DNA from 2 places in the Arthrobacter sp. SAFR-044 genome. Region 2 is predicted to be linked to the other one. Evidence: predicted binding sites of a transcription regulator. Region 2 holds the regulator's gene; the other holds the start of a gene.
What was found. Region 2 encodes LexA, which represses DNA repair genes until DNA is damaged. Its sites were predicted from a motif close to TCGAACANNTGTTCGA; they were not measured.

Region 1 (9,859 bases), on a different contig from region 2:
TCCACCACTGTTGGAGCGGGAAGTCCAGGTTTGATATTGCGCAGTTCAACGTCACCCAAGGGGAGGGACAACTGCCCCTCCAGGACCTCCACGCCTTTCCGCGCGCCATGGGCTGATTGAAGCTGCTGCAAATGGTGCACCAGGTCCGCGCGGTTGGCAGGGCCTCCGGCTTCGCGGTGCAGGGAATCAAAAGCACCCAACTGCGCAAGGCGCCTGATGCTTGGTTTACTGAGCCGCGAGCGCGCCCGGAGATCCGCCAGTGAATCGTAAGGCTGTCCGACGACGATCCGCTTCAGTTCTGCAGCAGACAGGCCGTAGATCCCGTTCAGGCTGAGCCGGATTCCCAGCTTCCCTGAGTCCTTTCCTGATTCAATCCATTCCACCCGGTATTCGGCTTTGCTCCGGTTGATGTCCAGGGGAAGGATGGGAATGCCCAGCCGGCGCGCTTCGGCCACCAGCAGCCGTTTGGGGTACATACCGGGGTCGTGCTCCCAAAGGCCTGCAAGGAAGGCTTCGGGGTGGTGTGTCTTGAGCCAGGCGGACTGGTAGGTGGGGACGGCGAAAGCCGCACCGTGGGCTTTGCAGAAACCGAAGCTGGCAAAGGACTTCAACGTCCCCCAGACCTTGTCCACCACCTCAGGGGTGTATCCCTTGGCTTTGGCGTGGCGCCGGAAGTACTCCTCCACCTGCGCTTCTCCGGCCTCGCTGCTGAGCGCCCGGCGGAACTCGTCGGCTTTGGCCAGACCGCAGCCGGTCATGACGTGAAGGGTTTTCAGGATTTGCTCGTGGAAGACGGTGACCCCATGGGTTTCCTGCAGCACCGGTTTGAGGTCCGGGTGCGGGTAGCTCTCAGGGGCGAACCCATGCCGGTGTTCCAGGAAGGGGCGGACCATGTCCGACTTCATCGGTCCCGGGCGGAAGAGTGAAATATCGATGATGAGGTCGTTGAACTCCCGCGGCGCCATCTTGCCGATCAGTTCCCGCTGTCCGGGGGATTCGATCTGGAAGCAGCCAAGGGTGTGCGTGCTTCTGATCAGCTCATAGGTTGCTTCGTCGTCAAGGGGGACGGCGTTGAGGTCTATCTGGCCATTGGCGGCAATGTAATCCGGGCCGGAACCTTCCGGACCAGCCGGGTGGTTCCCTGCCTTGACCACTTCTTCTTTGGAGGGGTGGATCCTGATGATTTCCCTGACCGCAAAAGCCATGGCGCTTTGCATGCGGACACCCAGGACATCGAGTTTGAGCATGCCCATGGAGTCCATGTCATGTTTATCGAACTGGCTCATGGGCAGGCCCAGCCCACTTGGCTGTACCGGTGTACGGTCCAGGAGGGTGGCATCACCCAGGATGACGCCGCAGGGGTGCATGGAAATGTGGCGGGGCAGCCGGTCGAGCCGTTCGGTCAGGTCCACCAGCAGGTCCAGTTGCTGGTTTCCATGTGCGTCGCGTTGCTCTACCCGTCCGGCAAACTCGCGCAGTTCAGGTTTTTCCTGCAGCGCTTCGCGGAATTTCCGCGCCGAGAACCGCCACAACTGTTTGGCGATCTCCCCCACCTCGCCGTCGTCCATGCCCAGCGCCAGCCCGGCGTCGCGCACTGCACCACGGGCACGGTACCCGTTCTGCATGCTCATCAGGGTGACCCGTTCAGAGCCGAAGCGTTCGAAGATCCGGCGGTAGACGTTATGGCGCTCAGCGCTTTCGACGTCGATATCGATGTCTGGAAGGGTGGCGCGGTCATTGGAGAGAAAACGTTCGAAAATGAGGTCGTGCTGGAGGGGATTCACATGGCTGACGTCGATCAGGTAATTGACCAGGCTGGACGCTCCGGACCCCCTGGCTGCCGCCCTGACCCCCATGTCCTGGATCATTCGGGATACCTCCGCAACGGTCAGGAAGTAGGAGGAGAAGCCCAGATTGTTGATAATCCCCAACTCATGGTCCAGGCGGGCCAGCATGTCCTTCTCCGCTTTGCCGCCGATTCCCGGGAACCGCCTGCCGATTCCCGCATGGCAGCGCTGGATGAGTTCAGCGTGCGGATCCTGGGTGATGCCGATAACGGATGCTTCGGGCACCACTGGCTGTTTCCATCCCATGTCTGTAGTGGGGTCAATCCGGCAGAGATCGGCGAGCGCTTCTGTCTGTGCCATCAGCTGCTTGAGGTCTGCGGCACCATAACCGGCGGCGGAAATGATTTCCTTGCCAAGCGCCAGCATTTGCCCAGGGGTTTTCAGCCACCCCTGGCCGGTGGGTTGCAGCAGTGGTTCCCCTGCCAGTTCGGGCAGGGACTTCAATGTCCGGGCAGAATCCAGGACATCAGCGGTTGGTGCTCCGTCCGCAGCGCAGTACCTCACCGCATTGGCCAGGACAGCCGGCACCTGGTGTTCCTCGGCGAGCCTGAGCATGCGCACAGCGTGCGCCGTGCTCAATGGGGTACCCGGTGCGCTGAGCTGGGAGACGATTTCCGCCACCACGGTTCCGGCGGGCATTGCGTCCAGCCACTGCTTGAACAGGGTCCGGGGCCGCAGGTAGCGCCGTCCGCCCATGGCACGGCCCACATCTGAATCAGGGCCGAGCAGTATGGTGAGCACCGGCTTAAGGGTTTGGGGGTCCAGGGTGCGGGAAGCCAGTTCGGCGCGGGTGACAGCAACGGGTACCGCTCCGCCGGCTTTCCCCGAGGTCCTGGCGTGGGCGTCGGAAACCAGCCGGCACAGCGCACGGTATCCGGCACCGTTGTTTTGGCCTCGGGCCAGCACCACCACCCTGCCTGCTACCTGCGTTCGGTGGTCGCCGTCGTCGTCGAATACTGCAAGGTCCACCCCCACGATGGGGTCGATGCCTGCAGCCATGCAGGCCTTGAGGTGCTTGATGGTGCCGTACAGGCCGTCCCGGTCGGTGCAGGCAAGGGCCGTGGCGCCGTCGGCAGCGGCAGCCATGGCCAGTTCCTCTGGCCATGAAACGCCGTAATGGGCGCTGAACGCCGTGGAAACGTGAAGGTGGGTAAAGCCCATGCTGGTCTGGTCAGGCAGTTCTGTGGCGGAGGGCGTCATGGATCCGCAGCAGCCGCCAACGGTTGCTGCGGATCTGGCGCGTCAGGTCAAGGGTGAGGGGTTCTGCGCCGGCCGGTTCTACCGGCGCTGCGGGACGGGAGGCCATCCGGGCCGGCAGGACCTGGACGCGCCAGATTTCGTGGTCCACTACGCCCTGTCCGCTTCCCAGCGGGGCCCTGCTGTCCTCCGCCCACCATTGCCGGCGTTCGTACCACCGGACTGGTTCGGCGCAGACGGTGTAGGACGCCCCTGCCCATATCAGCGATTCCGGCTGTCCGGCAGCGGAGCACACCACGTCAACGGACTCGCTGAACATGCCCATGCGCACCTCCCTACCGATACTCCCCATTGCAGGAATTCGAATATGTGTTCGAATAAAGCCAGTCTACGCCGGGTTGGCAGCAAAACATAGGCGGGGGTGGACGGGGCGTGCGGCAGGGAGCAGGATGTTGGCATGAGTACCGATGACGCACTCCTGAAGCAGGCCAGCATCAAGACCCAGGACTCCACCCTGGTTGCCACGTTCGATATCGACGGCACCATACCGGTTTCCGGCGCCTACGTGGTGGGGTTGATGGGAGCCTCGCCGGATTATTCGGCACAGCGCCGGCTGTGCATTGAGTTCATGAACGGGGAGGCCATTGCCTGCTACTCGTTCAACCGGGACCAGGGAATCGAAGAGGATTACGACCTGTCCGGAGTTTCCCATTCAGGGAACAGCATCACCGGCAGCTTTCCCCTGACGGCCTTGAACGGACTCGGGCAGGGGCATGTCCTGTCCGCCTTCAGCGAGGCGGACGGACGGGAGTTCCAGCACGGGGTGCCGGTGGAGGAAGCGCCCTAAGCTTCCTCAGCTGTTTTCTTTATGGATCCGCAGTTCAAGTTCAATGAACGCGGAGATCATGGCCCGGTAGGTTGACTCCACGATGTCCGGGTCAATGTCTTTTTTCTCGGCAGCGGCCCGCACGTGTTCAATGATCCGCTCCACCCGGCCGGGGGCACGCACCTCTGCGTCATCACCCTTCAGCGTGCCGGCGATCCTGATCAGCCGTTCACGGCGGGCGATGAGGGTGACAATCTGCTCATCCACCTCGTCAACAGCAACCCGGACGGCAGCGAGCTGTTCCCTGTCGGCCCGGGCATCCCTATCGTTTCCTTGAATTGTCGCCATCATCTGACAGTATCGAAGCATGGAGCCCAGAGTCGACTTTATCTCCCTCGGTGTCCGCAGTGTTGAGGCCTCGCGAGCCTTCTACGTTGACGGCCTTGGCTGGCCCGTCCACCGCGAGGTTGCCGGGGAAGTCCTGTTCATCCAGGTGAACCACGGGCTTGTGCTCTCCCTCTGGGACATCCACCAGATGCAGGCCGAAGCCGGTACCAGCCCTCCCGCCGGCGTCCCCGGCATCACGCTCAGCCACAACCTCGGAAGCCCGCAGGAAGTGGACAGCGTCATGGAGCAGGCAGCTGCGGCGGGTGCTGCCATCGTTGCCGAGCCCGTCACCAAGGCGTGGGGCGGCTATACAGGGTATTTTGCCGACCCTGACGGGTTCCGCTGGGAAGTGGCGTACAACCCCACCTGGGCAGTGGACGACGCCGGCAGGGTCACCGTCTGACGTGCAGCAGCCTTGGCGGCAGCTGCTAGAACAGGGCTTCCACCGGGCGGATCAGTTCAGGGCCGTTGTTGCGGACATTGCCTACTTCCTTGCCCACGGATTCGACCTGCCAGTCGGCGGCGGCGTCCTTGACCCCCGACCTCACCAGGTCCACGAGTCCGGCGGCATCATCCGCCCGGGGGTCCAGCCAGGCCTCCGTCGTGGCCTTGTCCATGGGCAGCGGCACCCTGTCATGCAGCTCGGTCAGTTTCCCGAAGATCGTGGATTCAGTCCCGGGCGGAGGCGTGTCGGCCGTGAGGATCGAGGTGGACAGCAGCCAGCGTCCCGGCTCCCCCTCCGGCACGGACGGGTCCTTCCACCACTCATAGAGGCCGGCGAAGACCAGCCCCCGGTCCGCACTCGGGTGCACGTAGTAGGGCTGCTTCGACTTCCCGGGACCTTGCTTCCATTCGTAGTAGCCGTCGGCCGGGACGGCACAGCGGCGGGACTGCACAGCCTTCCGGAAGGCCGGCTTTTCCAGCACCGATTCGCTCCGGGCATTGATCATCCGTGAACCGATCCCGGGATCCTTTGCCCAGGACGGGACCAGGCCCCAGCGCGCCACGTGCAGCTGGCGCACCTGCCGTGGCGCGGCAACGTCCTCCACCAGCCGCTCCAGCACGATGGGGACGGCGTCAGTGGGTGCCACGTTCCACGACGGCGGGATGCTCACCTCTTCTTCCAGTTCGGCGTCGAACTCAGCCAGGAGGTCCCCCACGGCACGTGCCATTACGTAGCGTCCACACATGGCACCAGCTTGCCACCGCGCGCCACAAACTGTCATCCAGGCGCCTCAACAGCCACCCGGCACCGGGGAATACCGGCGGCCACGCTACGGTTGACAGTAAGGAAACCTTTCAAGCGACGTTTAGGAGATCCCTGTGGACTTCACTCCCGAATCCGGCACCATCACCATGTTTTCCACCACCTGGTGCGGCTACTGCAACCGGCTGAAGAAGCAGCTGGACGCACAGGGCATCGGCTACACCGAAATCAACATCGAAGAGGTGGACGGCACGGCCGAACTCGTGGAGCAGCTCAATGGGGGCAACCGCACAGTCCCCACCGTCCTCTTCCCCGACGGCACCGCCGCCACCAACCCGTCCGCCGCCGAGGTCAAGAGCCGCCTGGCTGCCTGACCGGCCGCACCGCGCAACTGATGCGGGTCATGCCCCCAGGCTGCTGAAGGAAGCAGTTTCCAGGGTGGCATGGCCCGCATACGTTTTAAGGAGGGCCTGCTCGACGGCGGCGACGTCCAGGCCGGGCACCAGGTCGTTGGCGGCGCCGGCGGTGGCAGGATCCCAGTCCAGGCCCAGCGCCGCGTAGCTGTCGGTGAGAACCTTGCGGATCGGGGCGGAGTCCTCCACCACGATCACCGAGCTGAAGAGCCAGCCGCCGGAGACCACCCTCTGGGCAGTGCCCACCAGTTTCACCTTCCGGGAGCTGTCCGCCGGATCTGTTCCATGGACGCTGAATTCGCCGGGACAGTATTCACCGGGGATTTCGCCCACGGCCGCCTGCACCCCGACGCTCCGCAGTGCCTGCGCAAACAGCTCGCCAAAGTAGCCGAACCGGGCCTTGGACCCGGCCACGGCATCCGTGTCCGGTTCGATGTGGTCCACCACCAGCGTGCCCCGGTGGTAGGCGGCAGCGCGTCCGCCCGCCCTCCGGACCAAGGGTTCGAAGCCGTTCTCCCGGCAGGCCTGGGCTGCGGCCTCGAAGCCGGGCAGCCGGGTGTCCCGCTGCCCGAACGCCACGGTGGGTGCGGGCCGGTAGAGCCGCAGGGTGGGACCGATGGCGCCGTTCCTTGCCCTTGCCAGCAGCTCCAGGCCGAACTCGAGGTCGCGGCCCGCGCCCAGCGACACGTCCTGCCGCACCACGGTGAGCGTGCTGGATCCGGTACCGGTGTGGTGCATGTTGCAAAGCTCCCTGTTTTCAGTGACGGCAGGTTTCAGCGCCGGCAGGCTTACGTGGCGGCGGGTTCACAGCCCGCGGACGGGCAGGCCACCCTTAGGGTACGCCCGACGGCGGCAGCCGCCTTAACGCCCCCGGCGCCCCACCCACAGGGCGTGCAGCAGCGGCACGGCCGATGCGGTCATCAGCACATTGCCCAGCACGAGGTCGTCAGGGCGGACAACAGCCCCTGCGAGCAGCACGGCACCAAAGACCAGGGCGGACGCTGAGCGGCGGACGGCCCGGTCCAGCCGTGCAGCCTGGCGCTCCAGCCGCGGGACCGCAACCTGCAGCGACCCTTCCTCCAGCCTGCCGGCCAGGGCATCCAGCCGGCCGGGAAGGCGGAAGGCAACACCGGCGGCGTCGATGGCCTGCCGGGCTACGTCCTGCACCACGTTGCCCCGCTCGTTCCGCAGCAGCTGCGCGGCGTAGGGCTCCACCGAATCCCAAAGGTTGAAACGCTCGTCCAGGGCGCTGCAAACCCCGGATGTCAGGGACATGGCACGGATGATCAGGAGGAAGTTCTCCGGCAGCTGGAACGGCAGCGACCGGACCACGTCACCGAACTCCACTGCAAAATCACGGAACTCGCGCGGGTCCACCTCGCGCAGCTCGGCAAAGCCCATGCCGCCGAACCGGGCAAAGAGCTGCGTCATGGCACGCTCCAGGCCCGCGCTGTCGGCCGATGGCATCAGGACGCCCACATCGTTGATGGCGGCCACCAGGCCCTTCCCGTCCCGGGCGGCGGCCGCAATCAGCAGTTTCCGCAGGCCGCTGCGCGTGGAGGCTGTTACCTCGCCCATCATGCCGAAGTCGATGAACGTCAGCTTCCAGGGCAGTCCCCCGCTGCCTGGGGCGGCCGGAGTGACGAAGATGTTCCCCGGATGGGGGTCGGCATGGAAGAAGCCGTTGGTAAAGAGCTGGTCGAACATGATGGCCGCGAACACCGGTGCAACCGCGGCGGGATCAATGCCGGCGGCACGGAGCGCCCGGACGTCAGTGATCTTGATGGCCGTGACATCCTCCAGGGTGAGAACACGGCGGGTGGTCCGTTCCCACACCACGCCCGGGACTTCCACGCGGCCGTCGCCGGCGAAATCCGCAGCGAAGCGCTCGGCATTGAGTGCCTCGTGCAGGTAGTCGATTTCCAGCAGGCTGATTTGCGCGAATTCCTCAACCAGCGCCGGCATGTCGGCGCGGCGGGAAACGAGCCGGATGTGGCTGAGCCAGCCGGCAACCCTGCGCAGGGCGGCAAGGTCGACGTCGACAATCCCGCCGATGCCCGGACGCTGGACTTTCAGGACCACGGCGTCCAGTCCGGTGTCCCCGGCGTCAAAGGCATTCAGGCGTCCCCGGTGGGCCTGGCCCAGGGAAGCGGCGGCTATGGGCGTGGGGTCCAGGGCGGCGAAGACGCGCTCCAGGGGCGTTCCCAGCTCCCGGGCGGCCAGGGCGGAGATGGCCGGGAAGTCGACGGGCGGCACCTCATCCTGCAGCCCCTCCAGCTCTTTGGTGATCTCCGGCGGAAGGACATCGAGCCGGGAGGACAGGAACTGGCCCACCTTGATCATGAGGCCGCCGAGCTCCACGGCCAGGTCATGGAACCGCTGGGCAAAGCGCTGCATCCGCCGTGAACGCGTCCGGGCGGCCACCCGGGCAAGTCCTATGCGCGGCAGGAACAGTTCGAACCACCACGTGGCGGCCAGGTTCCATGCGGCGAAGCGCAGGATCCGCCGGTAGCGCCCGCGGTGCTCCCGCAGGGGCAGCGGGGCATCGGCCCTGTCCTGGACCGTGGACGCCACCCGGTTCAGTCCTGGGCGAGGATGGCGTACAGGCGGCGGCGGGCCTCGTCCAGCACCGCTGCTGCCTGGTGCACCTGCTCCTGGGACCCCGTACGGCCCACCATCGCGGCGGCCTGGGCCAGCTCGATCCCGGCCTTGGGGAGGGACGCAAAGCCACCGGCCGCCGTGGCCGCCGGATCCCATGGCGCAGCGCCATGGTGCGCCGCCACTTCCTCCCGGCCGGCCTCGGTCAGCGAGTAGATTTTGCGGCCGTTCGATTCCTCGGCGGTGATCGATCCTTCGTCCGCCAGCAGCTGCAGTGTGGGGTAGACCGAACCTGCGCTCGGCTTCCAGCTGCCGCCGCTGCGCTCCTCGATCTCACGGATGATCTGGTAGCCGTGCATGGGCCGCTCAGCCAGCAAGGCCAGTACCGCCGTCCGCACCTCACCTTTCCCGGCGCGGGTTCCCGCCCGCTTTTCAAACCGGGAACGCAGCTCCTCGACGGCTTGCCACATGCCGTCCAGGTTGTTCCCGCCGAAGCCGCCAGCAGGGTATGAAGCACGCATGATGAACTCCTTCGTCAATCGCGAACGATATACAACGATACTCAGCGATACATGCCCGCACCAGAGTCGCATGGGGTGAGGATTCGCGCAGGGTCGGGACTGGTTGCAGCGTCAGGACTTGCGCAGGGTCAGGACTTTCGGAGGGTCAGGATCTGTTCAGCCCGGCCGAACGGTCCCTGCCAGTCGTGCAGCACGGTGGAGGTCAGCCCGATGCCGTCGCTGCCGAACGACACCGCGTTGTCCAGCCCCAGCCATTCCCCCCGGGGCCTGCGGTACATGTGGATCTGCAGGTCCAGGTTGGGAAACGCGTAGCTGCCCTTCCCCGGCGGAACCCGGGCGGCGATGCCGTTGGCCGTGTCCACCAGGCCCATGAGCCGCGCCAGGTCGCCGCTGTCGGCGCGGTCGGTCAGTGGGTGCTCCGTGCGCAGCCACACTTTGCCGGCCCCGGGGCGGTGCCCCTCGGCCACCCTCATCTCAAGGGAGCGGATGTAGCCACCGGGCCAGACGGCGGCGCCGTCGTACGGCTTGCACTCATCCGGCCCCGGAATCGCTGCATCCTCGACGGCGGCAACTTCAGCGGTGTCACTGGTCAGCATGCGCCACCCGGCCGCGCGGATGGCGGTGCGGCCGCCGGCCACCAGTTCCGCCTGCACCAGTTCGATGGTCCTGCCGGGCCGCAGCGTGGTGGTCTCGATCCGGAACTCCCCGCCCGGAATCAGTCCAAGGATCTCGTAGCTGATGCGGGCCATCCGCATGTCTTCCCGCGGCTGGTGCCGTTCAAGGACATCTGCCATGAGGCCCGACGCCGGGGCCATGTGCTGTTCGTGGACGTTCCAGGCGCCCTGCGCGTGGATGGTGGAGCG
Region 2 (9,859 bases):
CGGCCACTCCCCTGCCCGGCAGCAGCTCGATGCCGCGGACGGCCGCGAAGCCGGCGGCAGCGTTGCCCATCTCGGCGGCCAACTCCTGGTCACTGTAGGAGGGGGTCCAGTCATGCTGCTGGGCGAGGGCCCAAACGCCGGGCCTGCGCACCACGAACGTCACGTCGGCGCCCGGATCCAGGACCAGGAGTTCGGCACCCTCGGCAACGGCCGAGAGCGCTGCCCGGGCAGCATAGACCGCTACCGGCCGCGCCTCGGGGTGCCAGGCGGACAATGCGGCGGCTGACGTAAAAGCCGGCAGCGCGGTCCTGCCGTCGGCGGCCTTCAGCGTCACCAGCGCCATGTCCGCCTGTTTGTCGGCGTGCAGCCCGTGTTCTGTTTCTGCCTCTTCAGCAAGCTGCGCCACGATGGGAATGAAAACCCGGGCCGTGGCCAGTGACGCAACGACATCCGCCTCGTCGCCCCGCCCCCCGCGGAGCGCGGCAATTGCGGCGAGGTAGCCGGCGTCGGCCGTTCCGTCGTCGTCCTCGAAGTTATGGATCTTCGCGTCCTCACCGGCGAGGCTGCGGCCGGCCCATGACTGTCCCGCGGAATCCGTGGCACCACCGGCGCCGGCCAGCGCCGCCGCGATGTGTCCGGGCAGTTGGCGGGCGGGAGGGCTTACCGGTTCTTCGGAGCTGGGCATGGCCGGGCTGCTTTCCGGGGCCTAGCGGCGGCCGGCGACGTCGAGGGCTTCGGGCAGCGTGAACGCTCCGGCGTAGAGTGCCTTGCCCACAATGGCACCTTCGACGCCCAGGGGGACCAGCGAGCGGAGGACTTTGAGGTCGTCCAGGCTGGAGATGCCGCCGGAGGCCACCACGGGCTTGCCGGTCTTCTCCACCATCTGGCGCAGGAGTTCAACGTTCGGGCCCTGCAGGGTGCCGTCCTTGGTCACATCGGTCACCACGTAGCGGGCGCAGCCGGCGTCTTCGAGGCGGCCCAGCACGTCCCACAGGTCCCCGCCTTCCTTCGTCCAGCCGCGGCCGGCCAGGGTGGTCCCCCGGACGTCAAGGCCGACGGCGATCTTGTCGCCGAAGCGCTCGATGGCCCTGGCTGTCCACTCGGGGTTTTCCAATGCTGCGGTCCCCAGGTTGACGCGTGCCACGCCCAGGTCGAGGGCTGCTTCCAGGGTCTCGTCATCGCGGAGGCCGCCCGAGAGCTCTACCTTGATGTCCAGCCTGCCCACCACCTCGCGGAGCAGGTCGGCGTTGGAGCCGCGCCCAAAAGCTGCGTCAAGGTCCACCAGGTGAACCCATTCGGCACCCTGCTGCTGCCAGTTCAGTGCCGCCTCGAGGGGGGTTCCGTAGCTGGTTTCGCTGCCCGCCTCGCCCTGGACCAGCCGGACGGCCTGGCCGTTGACGACGTCGACGGCTGGCAGGAGCTCTAGTACCGGCAGGTCATGTGCGGTGGTCATACTCATCCTCGGTGTTGGTTCTTGGGTTTCGGGCAAAGGCGGGTGGAATTCGGCGCGTTCAGGCAGTGCCGCGGAGCCCCTGCATCAGCTGGCCGGCAGCGTGAGCAGGTAGGCGGCGACCAGCGACATGGCGGCCAGGACATAAAAGGCCACCTGGGTCCAGAGGGGCTTGCGCTGCTGCCGGAACGAGATGCCGCCGCCAATCAGCAGGCCGGCGAGGCCGGTCAGAAGTACGGGCCACATCTAGGCGTCACTGCCGGCGTCGGCCGCCGGGGCGCCGGGGTCGGCGGCGGCCGGCTTGCGCAGGCCTTCCACCCAGTTGCGCAGGAGCCGCGCACCGGCGTCGCCGGACTTTTCGGGGTGGAACTGGGTGGCGCAGAGCGGGCCGTTTTCGACGGCGGCGATGAACGGTCCGCCGTGCTCGGACCAGGTAACCAGGGGCGGCGCCATCCGTGGCTGGATGACGTCGAAGTTCCATTCCTGCACGCCGTACGAGTGGACGAAGTAGAACCGTTCGTTTTCGACGCCGGCAAAGAGTTTGGAGCCTTCGGGGACCTTGACCGTGTTCCAGCCCATGTGCGGAACAACTTCAGCGCGGAGTGCCTCAACCTTGCCGGGCCATTCGCCGATGCCCTCGGCCTCGGTCCCGTGTTCCACACCGGCTTCGAACAGGACCTGCAGGCCCACGCAGATGCCGAGGACCGGCCGGCCCCCTGCCACGCGCCGGCCGATGAGCCGGATGCCGTCCACGGCCTTGAGTTCGCGCATCACGGTTTCGAACGCGCCGACGCCGGGCACCACCAGGCCGTCTGCGTTCAGTACGTCCTCCGGCTTGGCGCTCAGGATGACTTCTGCGCCGGCACGTTCCAGGGCACGCACTGCGGACCTGACGTTCCCGGATCCGTAGTCCAGCACCGTGACGGTGGGCTTGCCCTGCGGCGACGGCAGCCTGCGCGACGCGGACGGGTCAATGATTGCCCCGTCCTTCAGTACCTGCCCGCTCACAGCGCCCCCTTGGTGGAGGGGACGCCCTCAACCCGGGGATCCGGTTCAACCGCGGCGCGCAAGGCGCGGGCAAAAGCTTTGAACTGTGCCTCGACGATGTGGTGCGGGTCCCGGCCTGCCAGCACGTTCATGTGCAGGCAGATGCCGGCGTGCAGCGTGATGGCTTCGAAGACGTGGCGGGTCAGGGACCCGGTGAAGTGGCCCCCAATCAGGTGGTATTCCTGGCCGGCCGGCTCACCTCCGTGCACCAGGTAGGGGCGGCCGGACACGTCCACCACGGCGTTGGCCAGGGCCTCGTCCAGCGGCACGGTGGCTTCGCCGAACCGGCGGATTCCGGCTTTGTTGCCCAGGGCGGTCCGCAGGACCTCGCCGAAGGTGATGGCGACGTCCTCCACGGTGTGGTGGACGTCGATGTGCGTGTCGCCGGTGGCCTTGACCGTCATGTCGATCAGGGAGTGCTTGCACAGGGCCGTCAGCATGTGGTCGTAGAACGGCACGGAGGTATCGATGTCCGACACTCCGGTTCCGTCGAGGTTGATCTCCACGAGTACGGAGGACTCGCTGGTGGCACGCTCCATGCGGGCGGTCCGGGCTGCAGCCGTATTCGATCCGGTTGAACTCATGGTGAAGGATCCTTAGTGGGAGAAGAAGTGGTTCAAGGCGTCCAGCGCCGCAGTATCAAGTCTAGGCGTGCAGCGCAGCGTGGCCCGCAAGGATGCGTTCCAGGGAGGTAAGGAAGGCTGTGGTTTCCGCCTCAGTGCCTGCCGTGACGCGGAGGTGGCCGGGGATGCCCACGTCGCGGATGAGTACGCCGGCGTCCAGCAGTTCCTGCCAGACCTGGTGCGGATTTTCCAGGCCGCCGAAGAACACGTAGTTGGAGTCCGACGCGGCAGGCTTGAGTCCCATCCTGGTCAGCTCGGCCACGATGCGGTCCCGCTGCTTCTTGATGTCCTGCACGTCGGCCATCAGCGCTTCGCGGTGCTCAAGGGCGGCGAGGGCGGTGGCCTGGGTGATGGCGGACAGGTGGTACGGCAGGCGGACCAACCGCAGGGCGTCAGTGACCTCGGGGGCTGCAGCCATGTAGCCGAGCCGGGCCCCCGCCAGGGCGAAGGCCTTGCTCATGGTGCGGGACACGATGAGCCGCTCCCGGCCGGGCAACAGGGTCAGCGCGCTGGGCGTTCCGTCGTGCGCGAACTCATGGTAGGCCTCATCAACGATCACGATGGACTGGCTGTCCGCCCCGGCGTCATAGACGGCTTCCACGACGTCCAGCCCAAGTCCCGTCCCGGTGGGGTTGTTGGGCGAGCAGAGGAAGACGATGTTCGGCTGCAGTTCCTTGACCTGCCGGGCGGCGGACTCTGCGCTGAGGTCATAGCCCTCCGCCCGTTCACCGGTGATGTACTGGGTGTCTGTTCCACTGGCCAGCAGGGGGTACATGGAGTACGTGGGCGGGAAACCGAGGGCGGTGCGGCCTGGACCGCCGAAGGCCTGGAGGATCTGTTGCAGGACCTCGTTGGAGCCGTTGGCTGCCCACAGGTTGGTTTCGTCGAGCCCATGCCCGAGGTATTCGGCCAGGGCCTTCCGGAGTGCGGTGAACTCGCGGTCCGGATAGCGGTTGAGGCCCGCAGCGGCCTCAGTGACGGCTGCGCTGATGGCGGCACGCACGTCAGCGGGAACACCATGGGTGTTTTCATTGACGTTCAGCAGGATGGGGACGTCCAGTTGGGGCGCGCCGTAGGGGGTCAGCCCGCGGAGGTTGCTGCGGAGGGGAAGCCGGTTCAGACGTTCTAGCTGGTCGTTCACCTGAACAGTTTAGTGGCCGCGGCAACCACCGGAAAATGTGACGGTTCCTGTTCGCCCTCGGCATGTCCCGCGACCGCCCGCTCCAGGGCTTGCCAGCCAGCCAGGCAGGCCGCCCTGGCAGAGGCCACGAACTCAGGGCTGGCGCCGGTCAGTGGGCGGGGACGGTCAGTGAGTGGGGACGAAGAGCTGCTGGCCCGGAAGGACGGTGCCCGCGGCAAGGTTGTTGAGCTGGACGATGTCCGCCACAACGTCCCTGGCGTCCCGGTCGGGAGCTACGGCGCCGGCAATGGCCCAGAGCGACTGACCCGACTGCACCGTCACCGTGACCGTGGGCGTCACTGCAAGATCCGCCACGGAGTCCGATGCCTTGGCCGGGGAGTGGAAGAGCCCCGAAAGCGACAGCAGGAGTACGGCCACCAGTACAAGCGGTACTCCGATCAGGACGATCCTCCCCCGGCGGGTCAGCCGCAGGGGTGCGGACGAGTGTGAAACCTGGTGAACAGATAAAGCTGACATGAACTAAGCCCTCCTGGACTTGCCGTGCTGCCCGGGTGCCCGCCGACTGCTGCCCCACCGCTCATACTGCGCCGGGAACCTATCCCGGCCGCGTATTCGAATGGGTCATCTGCTGGTTAGAACACATGTTCGAACTTTGCTGGTTAAGTTTTAGCACCTATCAACGAACAATGTCGAGACTCGCTAGAACAAATGTTTGAAAAAGCAATGTGGCTGGCCTAGCTTTGAAACGAAAGAACAACCACTACTGCAGTTGATCAGCAGGGTCTGACAATGACAGTGGGAGTCCTTCCGGCGGCACTGTGGAACAGCCGCCCGCGGAGGATCCGGCGGCAAGCGAAAGGCATTGGCGAACATGGCAGCAGCAGCCGCCGGGGGCAGGACCGCCCCGCAATCCAAGAGGACCGCCAAGGGCCTGACCCCCCGGCAGAAGAAGATCCTCGAGACCATCCAGCGCTCGGTCAATGAGAACGGGTATCCGCCCTCCATGCGCGAGATCGGCGACACGGTTGGTCTTGCCAGCCTGTCCAGCGTGACCCACCAGCTTTCCCAGTTGGAGAAGCTGGGTTACCTGCGGCGCGACCCCAAGCGGCCGCGCGCCATGGAAGTACTGATGCCGCTCACGCTCGACGGCGGCGGTAAAGGTGCCGGCACGTCTCCTGCACCGCAGGCCACGGGCGGCGCCACGGTGACGGAACTGCCCACGGCACTGGATACGGCCATGGTTCCCCTGGTGGGCCGGATTGCCGCCGGCGGGCCCATCCTCGCCGAACAGCTTGTGGAAGATGTCATGCCGCTGCCACGCCAATTGGTCGGCCAGGGCGAGCTCTTCATGCTCAAGGTGGCCGGTGACTCCATGGTGGACGCCGCCATTTGCGATGGCGACTGGGTGGTGGTCCGGCGCCAGGCTGACGCTGCCAACGGCGACATTGTTGCTGCACTCCTGGACGACGAGGCAACCGTGAAGACCTTCCGCCAGCGCGATGGCCATACCTGGCTGCTCCCCCAGAACACCCAGTACGAACCGATCCTGGGTGACCACGCCACCATCATGGGCAAGGTCGTCTCAGTCCTGCGTTCCCTCTAGCCAGCGTTCGCTCTAGCCTGGGTTCCACAGCCAGCATTCATGCCGGCCGTGCGCCACAGTTCTCAGGATGCGTCGGCACCAAGCCGGGTAAGCGCGGCCAGCGCCTTGGCGCGGTCCGTAGTGGCCCAGAACGGGGGCAGTGCGCCGCGCAGGAATCCTGCATAGCGTTCGGTGGCCAGCCGCGAGTCCAGGACGGCCACCACACCCTTGTCTCCGGTTGACCTGATCAGCCGTCCGGCACCCTGGGCCAGCCGGATGGCAGCGTGGGTGGCCGAAACGGACATGAAGCCGTTGCCCCCTGCCTGCGCCACGGCACGCGAACGCGCCGTCATCAGTGGATCATCCGGCCGCGGGAACGGAATGCGGTCTATCACTACCAGCCGGCAGGATCCTCCAGGAACGTCGACGCCCTGCCACAGGGACATGGTTCCGAAGAGGCAGGTGTCGGGTTCGTCGGCGAATTGCTTGACCAGTGCGGTCATGGTCGACTCGCCCTGGCAGAGGACAGTCACATCGAGCTTGGGCCGGAGGGCATCGGCAGCTTCTTCGGCGGCCCGCCGTGAAGAGAACAGGCAGAGGGCACCCCCACCGGAGGCTTTGATGAGCGCTTCGAGTTCTGCCAGGGCCTCCGGGGAAACGCCGCGGCCGGGCTTGGGCAGGTGGCCTGCCACGTACAGGATGCCCTGCTTGGGATAGTCGAAAGGCGACCCAACATCCACGCCCGTCCAGCTGGGCGCGCCGTCACCGATCAGGCCAAGTCCCCCTGCCGCAGGTTCAAAGGCGGAGCCGATGGCCAGGGTGGCGGAGGTCAGCACAACAGTGTGATCGGCGAAAAGCCCTTCCCGCAGCCTGCCGGCGACGGACAGTGGCGCTATGTTGATCAGCACCGGCGCGCTGTCGTCGGGCGGTGAGTATCCCTGGCCGGGATCGAAGGTGCTGGCACGGGAAAACCACACCACTTCCCGGTTTTCCCGGGCGGCGATGAGCCGCTCGCACAGTTCCAGGATGAGCATCAGGCGCGACCGGGCCAGCTGCCGGCCGCCGTCGGCTGTGGCGTTGCTGTCCCCTTTGGAATCGGACAACGCAGCCCGGCACGCTTCACGCAACTGGTCCACGCAGTCCAGCTGTTCATCGTTCAGGCCGTTGGGAAGCAGGCCGTTCGGCGCGCCGGCGAGGGCCAGCTCAAGGTTCGCCGCTGCGGCGTTCAGGGCATCGACGGTGATGGCTGTATGTTTCCGGGCGCCCGAAGCGGCAGCGTGGACCATGGCCACGGACAACTGTCCGGATACGGCCCCGGTGACACGGTCCTGCAGTTCGTGCGCTTCGTCCACCACCACGACGTCGTATTCGGGCAGGACTGCGAGTCCCTCGAACGCGCTGACGGCCAGCATGGCGTGGTTGGTCACCACCACGTCGGCCTCGGCGGCGTCCTGCCGGGCGAGCTCGCTGAAACACTCGGCGGCCATGGGGCATTTTTGGGCCCCAAGGCACTCCATCGACGTCACGGAAACCTGCCGCCAGGCACGGTCGGTCACGCCGGGCAGGAGTTCGTCCCGGTCGCCGGTGGCTGTCTTTTCGGCCCACTCACGGAGCCGCACTACTTCCTTGCCAAGCTGCGACGACGGCCCGCCCACGGAGGCGGCGAAATGTGGAACGCTGGTGTCCTCTCCCAGGGAGAAGAGCTGCCCTTCCGATGGTTCCTCCGACGGGAACCCGCCCTCGAGCTTGTGGCGGCAAACGTAGTTGGACCGACCCTTGACCAGGGCAACCTTGACCGGCCGGTCCAGGGCGGGCGTGATGTTCTTCAGGAGCCGGGGCAGGTCCCTGCCCACAATCTGCGTCTGGAGGGCAAGCGTGGCCGTGGACACCAGGGCCGGCTTGTTGCTTTCCAGGGCATGGGCGATCAGCGGCACCAGGTACGCCAGCGATTTGCCGGTGCCGGTGCCTGCCTGGACCAATAGGTGGTTGCCCGTTTCGATGGCCCGGGCCACCTGGCGGGCCATTTCATGTTGTCCGGTGCGGCTTTGTCCACCCATGCCGGCAACGGCCCGGTCGAGCAGTTCGATGACGAACTGCTCGCCGGCCGTCTGCGCAGCCTCGCCGGCCGCGACGTCAGTCATTGACGATGAATGGTTCCAGCTCGGACGCGAGGCCCTCCCGGACCATCACCGCCGCCCTGGTACCCGCCTCAACATGGTCCAGGCTGAGGATTTCGGCGTCGGACTCGTGCAGCTTGCTGATCAGGTCTCCGCGGTCGTACGGAATGAGCAACTCCATCTTCACGGATGGCCGGGGGATGGATTCGCTGATGGCCTTCAGCAGTTCCGGAATGCCCTCCCCTGTCCGGGCCGAGACCACTACGTGCCGTGGCTCGCGCTGCTTCAGCCGCTCCACCACGAAGGGGTCGGCAGCATCAGCCTTGTTCAAGACGATGATCTCCGGCACCTTGCGGGCATCAACTTCGCTGAAAACCTTCCGGACCGCAGCGATCTGCCCTTCGGGATCGGGGTGCGAAACGTCCACCACATGCAGGATCAGGTCAGAGTCCGCCACCTCTTCCAGGGTGGAGCGGAAGGCTTCCACCAGTTGGGTGGGCAGCGATCGGACGAATCCGACGGTATCGGCCAGGGTGTACCCCAGGCCGTCAGCGGTTTCGGCCTTGCGCACGGTGGGATCCAGCGTGGCGAACAGCGCGTTCTCCACCAGGACCCCAGCGTCCGTGAGCCGGTTGAGCAGCGAGGACTTGCCGGCGTTGGTGTATCCGGCGATTGCCACGGAGGGCACTTCATTACGACGGCGGTTGGCCCGTTTGGTCTCGCGTGCCGGCTTCATGGCGGCGATTTCGCGCCGCAGCTTTGCCATGCGGGTACGGATCCGCCGCCGGTCCAGTTCGATCTTGGTTTCACCGGGACCGCGGGAGCCCATGCCGGCAGCAGCGCCGCCCACCTGGCCACCGGCCTGGCGGGACATCGACTCGCCCCAGCCGCGCAGGCGGGGAAGCAGGTATTCCAGCTGCGCCAGTTCCACCTGGGCCTTGCCTTCGCGGCTCTTGGCATGCTGGGCGAAGATGTCCAGGATCAGGGCCGTGCGGTCAATGACCTTGACCTTGACGATGTCTTCAAGGCCACGGCGCTGGGAAGGCGCCAGTTCGGCGTCCACCACCACGGTGTCCGCGCCCGTGGACGTGACGATGTCTTTCAGCTCCAGGGCTTTGCCGGAGCCGAGGAAGGTCCCGGGGTCCGGCTTGTCGCGGCGCTGCACCAACCCGTCAAGGACTTCCGACCCGGCGGTCTCGGCCAGGGCGGCCAGCTCACGCAGCGAGTTTTCCGCGTCGGCAAGGGTGCCCTCGGACCAGAGTCCGGCCAGGACGACGCGCTCCAGGCGCAGCTGCCGGTATTCGACCTCGGTGACGTCTTCAAGCTCGGTGGACAGGCCCGCCCTGCGGCGCAGCGCGCGCCGTTCCTCGAGGTCCTGCTGGTCGCCGTCGTACGTTGAGTGTTCCTCGTCAAGGCGGGAAATGGCCTGCGCCTTGCCAAGCACCGCTTTTCCACTGCCGCCTTCACTGCCGGGCGTGCCGGCATTTCTGGCGGGAACGTCCTTGGCGAGGATCCGGTCGATGACAGCCTGGATCTCCTGCGGACTCATGTCCTGGGCGGCTGGATCGGAACCGGTGTTGGGCTGGCTGGTCATGGTCTCCTTTGAAGATTCGGCAGTTCCAGAATAGTGCTGATTGGCTGGAAGTTGGTAAGTATTCGCGCTGGGTTGACGGCCTGCGGTCATGCAGTTCTCCTGGTTGTTTCGCCGCCGGCTGCGATGCCGGGGCACGGATGCCGCGTCAGGGCGCGGCAGGGCTGGGAAAGGCCGGAGAATGGCGGGAAATGCAGCAATGGGCTGACTTTCGAGTATTGTCCGGCGGCCGGGCAGACGGAATGGTCTGGCCGGTGCGCAAAAGCGGAAGGCATGGAAACCTGCGTCGCTGCGGGACGGACTGTCGC

Region 1: a site for LexA is predicted at 3,406-3,421, ahead of ACR65J_RS08210 (DUF6504 family protein). Genes of this name have one in related genera too.

Annotation. Positions count from the first base shown of each region.
Region 1 covers NZ_JBPFDN010000004.1:174,575-184,433, reverse strand. Annotated here, with positions in the region: gene ACR65J_RS08215 (DNA polymerase III subunit alpha) at 1-3,008, opposite strand, end outside; gene ACR65J_RS08210 (DUF6504 family protein) at 3,019-3,369, opposite strand; gene ACR65J_RS08205 (hypothetical protein) at 3,502-3,891, shown strand; gene ACR65J_RS08200 (chorismate mutase) at 3,898-4,221, opposite strand; gene ACR65J_RS08195 (VOC family protein) at 4,238-4,660, shown strand; gene ACR65J_RS08190 (SOS response-associated peptidase) at 4,686-5,447, opposite strand; gene ACR65J_RS08185 (mycoredoxin) at 5,581-5,838, shown strand; gene ACR65J_RS08180 (lipoate--protein ligase family protein) at 5,866-6,615, opposite strand; gene ACR65J_RS08175 (ABC1 kinase family protein) at 6,739-8,451, opposite strand; gene ACR65J_RS08170 (PadR family transcriptional regulator) at 8,457-8,996, opposite strand; gene ACR65J_RS08165 (thioesterase family protein) at 9,125-9,859, opposite strand, start outside.
Region 2 covers NZ_JBPFDN010000001.1:575,442-585,300, reverse strand. Annotated here, with positions in the region: gene ACR65J_RS02595 (SseB family protein) at 1-685, opposite strand, end outside; gene priA (bifunctional 1-(5-phosphoribosyl)-5-((5-phosphoribosylamino)methylideneamino)imidazole-4-carboxamide isomerase/phosphoribosylanthranilate isomerase PriA) at 707-1,453, opposite strand; gene ACR65J_RS02585 (CG2302 family histidine operon protein) at 1,538-1,696, opposite strand; gene hisH (imidazole glycerol phosphate synthase subunit HisH) at 1,697-2,458, opposite strand; gene hisB (imidazoleglycerol-phosphate dehydratase HisB) at 2,455-3,081, opposite strand; gene ACR65J_RS02570 (histidinol-phosphate transaminase) at 3,143-4,261, opposite strand; gene ACR65J_RS02565 (LysM peptidoglycan-binding domain-containing protein) at 4,427-4,777, opposite strand; gene lexA (transcriptional repressor LexA) at 5,133-5,864, shown strand; gene ACR65J_RS02555 (ATP-dependent DNA helicase) at 5,927-7,984, opposite strand; gene hflX (GTPase HflX) at 7,977-9,554, opposite strand.